DNA from 3 places in the Streptomyces sp. CAU 1734 genome. Region 3 is predicted to be linked to each of the others. Evidence: riboswitches for the same ligand, from Rfam matches in the RefSeq annotation. Region 3 holds a riboswitch; each other region holds the start of a gene.

Region 1 (3,268 bases), on a different contig from region 3:
AGCCTCCCTGGACAGCGGTGAGAACTTCGATCCGGTCGCCGTCGCCGAGCGGGGTGTCCGCCCACCGGCCGCGGGGGACGACGGTCTCGTTGACCGCCGCCGCGACTCCGGACCGGGCGGTGGTGAGCTCGGCGATCAGGGTGTCCAGCGTGGTTCCGGTGGCGAGTTGTCGCCATTCGCCGTTGACGGAGACGGCAGGGGGCACAGTGGTCATACGGGCTGCTCCAGAGGGGCGGCGGGGGAGAAGCGTCGGGGGGTGAAGGGAAGGGCTTCCGCCGGCAGGGTGCCGGTCGTGAGCACGGTCGCCATCGCGTCTCCGGTGACGGGGGTCAGGAGCACCCCGTTGCGGTGGTGGCCGGTGGCCAGCAGCAGGCCGGGGAGCGCGGTCGGGCCGAGCAGCGGGGCGTTGTCGGGCGAGCAGGGGCGCAGTCCGGCGCGGGTCTCGGTCAGCGGCAGTTCGGTGATGCCCGGCAGCAGTTCATGGGCGTCGCGCAGCAGTTCGTACACCCCGCCCGCGGTGACGGTGGTGTCCCAGCCCAGCTCCTCGCTGGTCGCGCCGACGACCAGCTCACCGTTCTCGCGCGGCACCAGATAGACCTGGCTGCCGCGGACGACGGCCCGGACGGTCCGGGTCAGGAAGGGGGCGTATGCCCTGGGCACGGCCAGGCGCAGCACCTGGCCCTTCACCGGGCGGACCGGCGGCACCGCCTCGTCGGGTACGCCGTCGAGCCGGCCGCTCAGGCTGCCGCCCGCCAGCACCACCTGGCCGGCGGAGAGCTCGGTGCCGTCCGTCAGCCGGGCGCCCGCCGCCCGGTCATGGGCCACCGTGAGGCGCTCGGCCCAGCCGCGCCGGAATTCCACCCCGGCCCGCTCGCAGGCGGTGACCAGCGCGGAGGCCAGCCGGCGGGGGTCGACCTGGTGGTCGCCGTCCACCCGGAGCCCGCCGCGCACCCCCGGCGCGAGCATCGGCTCCAGCCGGCGGCACTCGCGGCCGGTGAGCCACTCGGACTCCAGGCCGGAGCGCCGCTGGAGGGCGTGCAGCTCGCGCAGGTGGGCCCGGTCGTCGGCGTCGAGGGCGACGGAGAGGGTGCCGCGGGCGCGGTAGCCGACGCGCTCCCCGCTCGCCTCCTCCAGCTCGGCGGCGAAGGCGGGGTAGCGGCGCGCGGAGGCCAGGTTGAGGGCGAGCAGGGTCTCCTCGCCGTAGTGGAGTTCGGTGACGGCGGCGAGCATTCCGGCGGCCACCTGGGCGGCTCCGCCACCGGGTTCCGGATCGGCGACGGTCACCCGGGCACCGCGCTGCGCGGTGCGCCAGGCCGTCACCAGACCGATGATTCCGCCGCCGATCACCAGCACATCGGCGGTGTCCGGCGGCCGGCCCCCGGTGTCCCGGGTCCGGGGGATGTTCGCGGTGCCCGTCGGAGGGCTGTTCGGGGGGATCTGCGGCATGGGCGGTCGGCCCCTCCCTTCGCCGGCATGACCCGGATCAGGTTCGTACGGTCGGAGGCCGGCCAGCCCCCCTCTCAGCCCGGTGCGTCCGGGCTCCCGCGAGTGCTTTACGGTGGCCACCCTAACCAACGGTCCCGGCTCGCGGTAAGGCGCGGTGAGCCCGGTTCGGCACAAGGGAGCAGCGCAATGGCACGGTCGCTCGACGGACTCGTACTCGCACCGGTGGCGGATCAGGCCCCCGGTCAGGTCGGCACCCGCACCCGGTTCGGCTATCACGAACGCGACGGCCGCGTCTGGGCCGAGTACGACGGCGGTGACGTGGTTCACGGGCGTCTGGTGGGCACCCGCGAGGGAGACCGGCTGGATTTCCGCTACGTCCAGCTGAAGACGGACGGCACCACCTCCTCCGGGCACTGTGTCTCGGTCGTCACCGAACTGCCCGACGGGCGGGTGCGGCTGGACGAGACGTGGGAGTGGGAGTCCCAGGAGGGCAGCGGCACCAGCGTGGTCGAGGAGGTGCGCCCGCCCGCCCCGGGGATATCCGCCGGCACCCATTCCTGACGTGCCATCAGGTGCGGGTGCGTATGGTTGATCCGTGAGCGAGCAGCGGAGTGAAGAGCGGACGCCGAGGGTGGTCGTCGTCGGTGCGGGCATGGCGGGGGTGCAGACCGCCGTGGCCCTGCGGGAACAGGGCTTCACCGGTGACATCACCCTGATCGGCGCCGAGCCCCATCAGCCCTACGACCGGCCCCCGCTCTCCAAGGCGGTCCTGCTGGGCAAGGCCGAGGGGTCCGCCTTCGACATCGACTTCGAGGATCTCGGCATCGAGCTCCGGCTCGGCTGCGAGGTGACCGGCGTCCGGCCCGGGGACCACGAGCTGGACACCGGGGCCGGGCCGGTCCCGTACGACACCCTGGTCATCGCCACCGGCGCGGAACCGCTCACCCTCCCCGGCACCGAGGGGGTGCCCGGGGTCCATCTGCTGCGCACCCTCGACGACGTGGACCGGCTCCGGCCCGTCCTCGCGGAGAAGCACCGCATCGTGGTCGTCGGCGCGGGCTGGATCGGCGCCGAGTTCGCGACCGCGGCGCGCGAGGCCGGCTGCGAGGTCACCGTGGTGGAGGCCGCCGAGCGCCCGCTGGCCGGCGCGCTCCCCGCCGAGGCCGCCGCCCCGATGGCCGGCTGGTATCCGGAGCACGGCGTCGAGCTGATCACCGGCGCGCGCGTCGCGGGCATCGAGCCGGGCACCGTCCTGCTCGCCTCCGGGCGGCGCGTCGAGGCCGGCGCCGTGGTCGTCGGCATCGGGGCCCGCCCGGCCACCGGATGGCTCGCGGGCTCCGGGATCGCCGTCGGTCCCGACGGCGCGATCACCGCCGACGCCGGACTGCGCGCCTCCGTGCCCGATGTGTACGCGGTCGGCGACTGTGTGTCCTTCCCCTCCGCCCGCTACGGCCGGCGCCTCGTCGTGCACCACTGGGACAACGCCCTCCAGGGCCCGCGCACCGTCGCCGCGCGCGTGGTGGCGGCCGGCCCGGCCGGTCCCGGCGGCCCGCCGCCCAGCTACGACCCGGTGCCGTACTTCTGGTCCGAGCAGTTCGGCCGGTTCGTGCAGTACGCGGGCGACCACCACGGCGCCGACACCACCCTGTGGCGCGGCGATCCCGCCGAGCGGGCGTGGACGGTGCTCTGGCTCCGCGAGGGCGCGCTCGTCGCCCTGCTCACCGTCGACCGCCCCCGGGACCTGGCGCAGGGCCGCAAGCTCCTGCTCTCGGGCGCCCGGCTGGATCCCGTGCGGGCCGCGGACCCCGCCGTCCCCCTGAAG
Region 2 (3,268 bases), on a different contig from region 3:
CATCAGCGCGACCGTGACGAGCACGCCCCCGAGCAGCGCCTTCTGGCCGAATCCGCGCGGCCGGCGGGCGGTCGAGGCGGGGTCCACCAGCCGCAGGGCGCTCTCCCGCTTCCGTACGGTGCGGGCGTGCAGGGCGAGGACGGTGCCGACGGCCGCGAACTGCACCAGGGTCAGAACGGCCGCCGTGCGCAGATCGAGGAGCTGGGCCGTCTGCCGGTAGACCTCCACCTCCAGGGTGGCGTAGGTGGGTCCGCCGAGGATCTGGACCACGCCGAAGGAGGTGAAGGTGAAGAGGAAGACCATCAGCGCGGCGGCGGCCACGGCGGGCGCCAGCGCGGGGAGGGTGACCCGGCGCCAGGCGGTGAACCGCCCGGCGCCCAGCACCCGGGCGGCCTCTTCCTGGCGGGGGTCGAGCTGGGACCAGAGCCCGCCGACGGTCCGGACGACCACCGCGTAGTTGAGGAAGACATGCGCGAGCAGGATCGCCCAGACCGTGGTGTCCAGCCGGATGCCCCAGAGCTCGTCCAGGAGTCCGCCGCGTCCCAGCAGTGCCAGGAAGGCGGTGCCGACGATCACGGTGGGCAGGATGAAGGGGACGGTCACCACGGCGCGCAGCAGCCCCTTGCCCCGGAAGTCGAACCGGGCCAGGACATACGCGCCGGGCAGGGCGATCAGCAGGGTGAGCGCGGTGGAGGCGAGGGCCTGCCAGGTGGTGAACCAGAGCACACGCTGAAGGTCGGCGCGGCCCAGCACCTCGCCGATCCGGTCGAACTGCCAGGCCCCGCCGATCCGCAGGCCGCGGCCCGCGATGGCGGCGACGGGGTAGGCGAAGAAGACCGCGAAGAAGGCGGCGGGCACGGCCAGCAGGCCGAGCCGGGCCGCGGTCCCGTGCCGGGGCCGCCGCTGTGGTGCGGGTGCGGCGGCCCCGGCCTCGGGCCCGGCTACTTCACGACGAGCGAGGACCACGTCTGAATCCACTGCTCACGGTTGTCGGTGATGCGGTCGGGGGCGATGGTGCCGGGCCGGTCGGCCTGCTCGCCGTGCTCGGTGAAGAGCGCGGGCAGCTTCGCGCCCTCGACGACGGGATTGACGAACATGTTGAGCGGCATGTCCTCCTGGAACTGCTTGGAGATCATGAAGTCCAGCAGGGCCTTGCCGCCCGCCTCGTTCTTCGCGCCCTTCAGCAGTCCGGCGAACTCGATCTGCCGGAAGCAGGTGCCGGTGGCGACACCGGTGGGCGCCACCTTCGGCTGCGGCTCGGCGTAGAGCACCTCCACGGGGGGGCTGGAGGCGTAGGAGACGACCAGCGGTCGGTCCCCCTTGGCCTTCTTGCCGCCGGCGGAGCCGGAGAACTCCTCGTTGTACGCCTGGTCCCAGCCGTCGACGACCTTGACGCCATTGGCCTTGAGCTTCTTCCAGTACTCCTGCCAGCCGCTGTCGCCGTACCTCGCGATGGTGCCGAGGACGAAGCCGAGGCCGGGCGAGGAGGTCGCGGCGTTCTCGACCACCAGCAGATTCCGGTAGGCGGGGTCGGCCAGATCGTCGAAGGTCTTCGGCGGGGCCAGCTTCTTGTCCGCGAAGTACTTCTTGTCGTAGTTGACGCAGATATCGCCGGTGTCGATGGGGGTGACGCGGTTCTTCGCCTTGTCCAGCTGGACCTCGGGCACCACCCGGTCCAGGCCCTTGGCCCGGTAGGAGGTGAACAGGCCCTGGCCGAGGGCGCGGGAGAGCAGGGTGTTGTCGACGCCGAAGAAGACATCGCCCTGCGGGGAGCCCTTGGTCAGGATCTCCTTGTTGAGGGCGGCCCCGGCGTCACCGCTCTTGAGCACCTTGACCGTGTAGCCGGTCTGCTGGGTGAATGCCTTGAGCACCGACTCGGAGGCGTTGAAGGAATTGTGGCTGACGAGGGTGACGGTCTTGGACTTCTCGCCGCCCGCGCCGTCCTTCTCCGCCTCGCCGCCGCAGGCCGCGAGGACGGTGACGCCCAGCGCGGTGACGACCGCGGTGGCCGTGATTCTCCTGGTGCCGCTCATGCTCACTGAGATCACTGAATTCCTCCTGGGTGTGACCAGGAAGAGACGCGGCCCTGACCGGCTCCCGGGAAGGGAGCGCGGGCAGGGCGCAACAGCTTGAGTAATGACCGAACTCCCTACCCGGAATGACCCGGGCGAGGTTCAGAGGGTCTGCGGCCTGCGACGGCCGCACTCTCAGCGCTGTGGCGCTCCCCTGTCGGAAAATGTATGCAGATGTCATCCATGTGGATGTTCGAGCCCAGCGTACAGGGCGGCCCCGCGGGGCGGCAGACGCCGGTACGGGACCTGTTCGGTCCCGTACCGGCCGCGGGGTCCGGTGCGGCGGCGGTCCGCGTCAGCGCTCCGCGGCGGCGAGCTGGCCGCAGGCGCCGTCGATCTCCTGGCCCCGGGTGTCCCGGACGGTCACCGGCACCCCGTGGGCGGCGATGGCCTCGACGAACGCCTTCTCGTCCTCGGGGCGGGAGGCGGTCCACTTCGACCCCGGGGTGGGGTTGAGCGGGATCAGATTCACATGGACGCGCTTGCCCTTGAGCAGCCGGCCCAGCAGATCGCCCCGCCATGCCTGGTCATTGATGTCGCGGATCAGGGCGTACTCGATCGAGACCCGGCGGCCGGACTTCTCCGCGTACTCCCAGGCCGCGTCCAGCACCTCGCGGACGTTCCAGCGGGTGTTGACCGGGACGAGGGTGTCGCGCAGCTCGTCGTCCGGGGCGTGCAGCGAGACGGCGAGGCGGCACTTGAAGCCCTCGTCGGCGAAGCGCAGCATGGCGGGGACCAGGCCGACGGTGGAGACGGTGATCCCGCGCTGGGAGATGCCGAGGCCGTCCGGCTCGGGGTCGGTCAGCCGCCGGATGGCGCCGACGACACGGTTGTAGTTGGCCAGCGGCTCGCCCATGCCCATGAAGACGATGTTCGAGAGCCGTGCCGGGCCGCCGGGGACCTCGCCGTCGCGCAGGGCGCGCATGCCGTCCACGATCTGGTGGACGATCTCCGCCGTGGAGAGATTGCGGTCGAGTCCGGCCTGGCCGGTGGCGCAGAAGGGGCAGTTCATCCCGCAGCCGGCCTGCGAGGAGATGCACATGGTGACCCGGTCCGGGTAGCGCATGAGCACCGACTCGACGAGGGTGCCGTCGTGGAGCCGCCACAGTGTCTTGCGGGTGGTGTCGTTGTCGCACGAGATGTGCCGGACAACGGACATCAGATCGGGCAGCAGCTCGGCGGCGAGCTTCTCCCGG
Region 3 (3,268 bases):
GGAGATCAGGGTGCCGAGCACCGCCACCGAGGTGCGGGCCGTCAGCCCATGGCACATGTAGAGCGCGATCAGCATGATCGCGCTGGCCCCCACCACCGCGACGATCAGCGGATTGGAGCCCGCCAGAATCGCGGGAAGGATGAAGAACGTCAGCACCCCGAAGGAGACGGCGAGCGCGATCAGCGCCATCACCCCCCGCATCCGCCCCACCAGAACCACCGCCAGGGCGAAGATCCCGGCCAGCAGCGCCATCGGAATCGTGCGGTCCACATCGATCACCGAGTACTGGAGCCCCTTGGGGGCGTCGGGGGCGTAACCCGCCACCACCCCCTGGCCCTTCTCCAGCTTCCGTGACGAAGCGGGCTGCACGATCTCGGTGAAGGTGCGGCCCTTGTTCTCCCCGGTGGTGATCTTGATGGTCGCCTTGCCGCATGTGCCCTTGCGGGCCTCGGCCGCGGCGCGGGCCTGGGGCGTGGCGGGTTTCTCGGCCGGCGGCACGCCGGCGTTCACCGAGTCGCAGTCGACCTTGTCGACCCGGACCACCTCGGCCTGCTCGGTCTGCCGGTCGAAGCCCACTCCGGTGCGTTCATGGCCGGGTGCGCTGCTCGGCCAGAGCACCATGAGGCCGACCACGACCGCCGTGGCGAAAGGAATCAGCACGGCGGCGATCACCCTCCGCAGATGGCGGGAGACCGGAGCGGCCGGGCCATGGCTGTGACTGTGCCCATGCCCGCCGTGGCTGCCGTGCCCATGTCCGCCGTGCCCGTGACCCGGGGGCGGGCCGGTTCCGCCGGCGGGTGCCGGGGCGGGTTCGGGCACGACACCGCCGGCGGGCGCGAAGGAGCGTCCGGAGTCCGCCCCGGGGGCGGCCCTCAGGGGCTCGCGCGCCGGCTCGAAGTCCTGGTCGTACGCCTGCCCGTGCTCCGGTGCCGGATGGTGCCCGGCCCCGTACTCGTACCCGGGCGGATGGCCGTGTTCCGGCTCCCGGCCGGGTGCTTCGGGTGCCGTCCCGGGCCACGGCCGCTGCCGTGGCGGGCCGGGTGGCTGCTGGTGGTCGGGCCCTTGCGGCGGGCCGGGCGGCGAAGAGGTCACCGACCGATCATCGCAAGAACGGCGGGGGGCCTCTGTTCAGCGCGCCAGAAATGACGCTAGCGTGGTGACACCTTTTGCACACGCGGGAGCTCGGAGCACCGGGCTGAGAGGGCGCTGACCTCCGTACAAGCCGTTCCGGCGACGCCGGCACGACGGCTTCGGACATCGCTGCGCCGACCGCCGAACCTGTTACCGGGTAATGCCGGCGTAGGGAGTAGGTCTGATGACCGTTCAGGATGCACGCACGCCTGCCGTCGTACCAGTCGTCGCGGACGGCACGCGCGAGCCGGGCTGGCACAAGGGGTATGTCGAGGGCTCACGCCCCGACCTCCGGGTGCCGGTCCGCCAGGTGCACCTCACCAATGGCACGGATGTGACGCTGTACGACACATCCGGCCCATACACCGACCCGTCGGTCCCGACGGATGTCCGCCGGGGCCTGGCACCGCTTCGGGAGGGCTGGATCATCGCCCGGGGCGACACCGAGGAGTACGCGGGCCGCCCGGTCCGCCCCGAGGACGACGGGCTCAAGCACACCTCGCCGCGCGGCGGGCTGAAGAACCTCGACGCGGTCTTCCCGGGCCGCCCGCGACAGCCCCGCCGGGGCCGGGACGGGCGGGCGGTGACCCAGCTTGCCTACGCCCGCCGGGGCGAGATCACCCCGGAGATGGAGTACGTGGCCATCAGGGAGAACGTCTCCCCCGAGGTGGTCCGCGAGGAGATCGCGGCCGGCCGGGCGGTGCTGCCCGCCAATGTGAACCACCCCGAGATCGAGCCGATGATCATCGGCAAGCGGTTCCTGGTGAAGGTCAACGCCAACATCGGGAACTCCGCCGTCACCTCCTCGATCGAGGAGGAGGTCGAGAAGATGACCTGGGCCACGCGCTGGGGCGCGGACACCGTCATGGACCTCTCGACCGGCCGCAACATCCACACCACACGGGAGTGGGTGCTGCGCAACTCCCCCGTCCCGATCGGCACCGTGCCGCTCTACCAGGCGCTGGAGAAGGTCGACGGGAAGGCCGAGGAGCTCACCTGGGAGATCTACAAGGACACCGTGATCGAGCAGGCCGAGCAGGGTGTGGACTATATGACCGTCCACGCCGGGGTGCTCCTGCGGTACGTCCCGCTCACCGCGCGCCGCAAGACCGGAATCGTCTCGCGCGGCGGTTCCATCATGGCCGCGTGGTGTCTGGCCCACCACAAGGAATCGTTCCTGTACGAGAACTTCGAGGAACTGTGCGAGATCCTCGCGGCGTACGACGTGACCTACTCGCTCGGGGACGGGCTGCGGCCGGGCTCGATCGCGGACGCCAATGACGAGGCGCAGTTCGCCGAGTTGAACACGCTCGGGGAACTCAACCGCATCGCCAAGCGTTTTCAGGTGCAGACGATGATCGAGGGCCCCGGTCACGTCCCGATGCACAAGATCAAAGAGAACATCGACCTTCAGCAGGAGATCTGCGAAGAGGCTCCTTTCTACACCCTCGGTCCGCTCACCACTGATGTGGCGCCCGCGTACGACCACATCACCTCCGGTATCGGGGCAGCCATGATCGCCTGGTGGGGCACGGCGATGCTCTGCTACGTCACGCCCAAGGAGCACCTCGGCCTGCCGAACCGGGACGATGTGAAGACCGGGGTCATCACCTACAAGATCGCCGCTCACGCGGCCGATCTGGCCAAGGGGCATCCGGGCGCCCAGGAGTGGGACGACGCGCTGTCGGACGCGCGGTTCGAGTTCCGGTGGGAGGACCAGTTCAATCTGGCCCTCGATCCGGACACCGCGCGGGAGTTCCACGACGAGACGCTGCCGGCCGAGCCCGCGAAGACCGCGCATTTCTGCTCCATGTGCGGGCCGAAGTTCTGCAGCATGAAGATCTCGCAGGACATCCGGCGCCGGCACGGGCAGACGGAACAGGAGATCGAGGAGGGGATGGCGGAGAAGTCCAGGGAGTTCGCGGAGACGGGGAACCGGGTCTATCTGCCGCTGGCGGATTGAGCGACGCGGCACCCGGAGGCCGTGCCCCGACCACGACCCCGAGGCCGTGGTCCGGTGCCGGGCGAGGGCGCCGGCTCATCGGGAGTGGTCACCCGGCCCGGGTGACCACTCCCGGCCGGGGGCCGGGGGTCGCTCCCGGCGGGGTGCGCTTCCGGCCGGGGGCTCACTCCGGCC

The links. A riboswitch is a leader RNA that binds a small molecule or an ion and turns the genes downstream of it on or off. The one in region 3 is predicted to bind thiamine pyrophosphate.
Region 1: linked by a shared signal. The riboswitch ahead of thiO (glycine oxidase ThiO) and the one ahead of thiC (phosphomethylpyrimidine synthase ThiC) in region 3 are both predicted to bind thiamine pyrophosphate.
Region 2: linked by a shared signal. The riboswitch ahead of AAFN69_RS26130 (thiamine ABC transporter substrate-binding protein) and the one ahead of thiC (phosphomethylpyrimidine synthase ThiC) in region 3 are both predicted to bind thiamine pyrophosphate.

The regions. Positions count from the first base shown of each region.
Region 1 is NZ_JBDQQP010000002.1:10,686-13,953, reverse strand. Features, by position in the region: gene thiS (sulfur carrier protein ThiS) at 1-214, opposite strand, end outside; gene thiO (glycine oxidase ThiO) at 211-1,446, opposite strand; TPP riboswitch at 1,444-1,556, opposite strand; gene AAFN69_RS03755 (hypothetical protein) at 1,633-2,007, shown strand; gene AAFN69_RS03750 (FAD-dependent oxidoreductase) at 2,042-3,268, shown strand, end outside.
Region 2 is NZ_JBDQQP010000014.1:142,649-145,916, reverse strand. Features, by position in the region: gene AAFN69_RS26135 (iron ABC transporter permease) at 1-864, opposite strand, end outside; gene AAFN69_RS26130 (thiamine ABC transporter substrate-binding protein) at 942-2,033, opposite strand; TPP riboswitch at 2,129-2,238, opposite strand; gene rlmN (23S rRNA (adenine(2503)-C(2))-methyltransferase RlmN) at 2,368-3,268, opposite strand, start outside.
Region 3 is NZ_JBDQQP010000001.1:707,513-710,780, forward strand. Features, by position in the region: gene AAFN69_RS02965 (YibE/F family protein) at 1-819, opposite strand, end outside; TPP riboswitch at 1,165-1,323, shown strand; gene thiC (phosphomethylpyrimidine synthase ThiC) at 1,316-3,094, shown strand; gene AAFN69_RS02975 (hypothetical protein) at 3,258-3,268, opposite strand, start outside.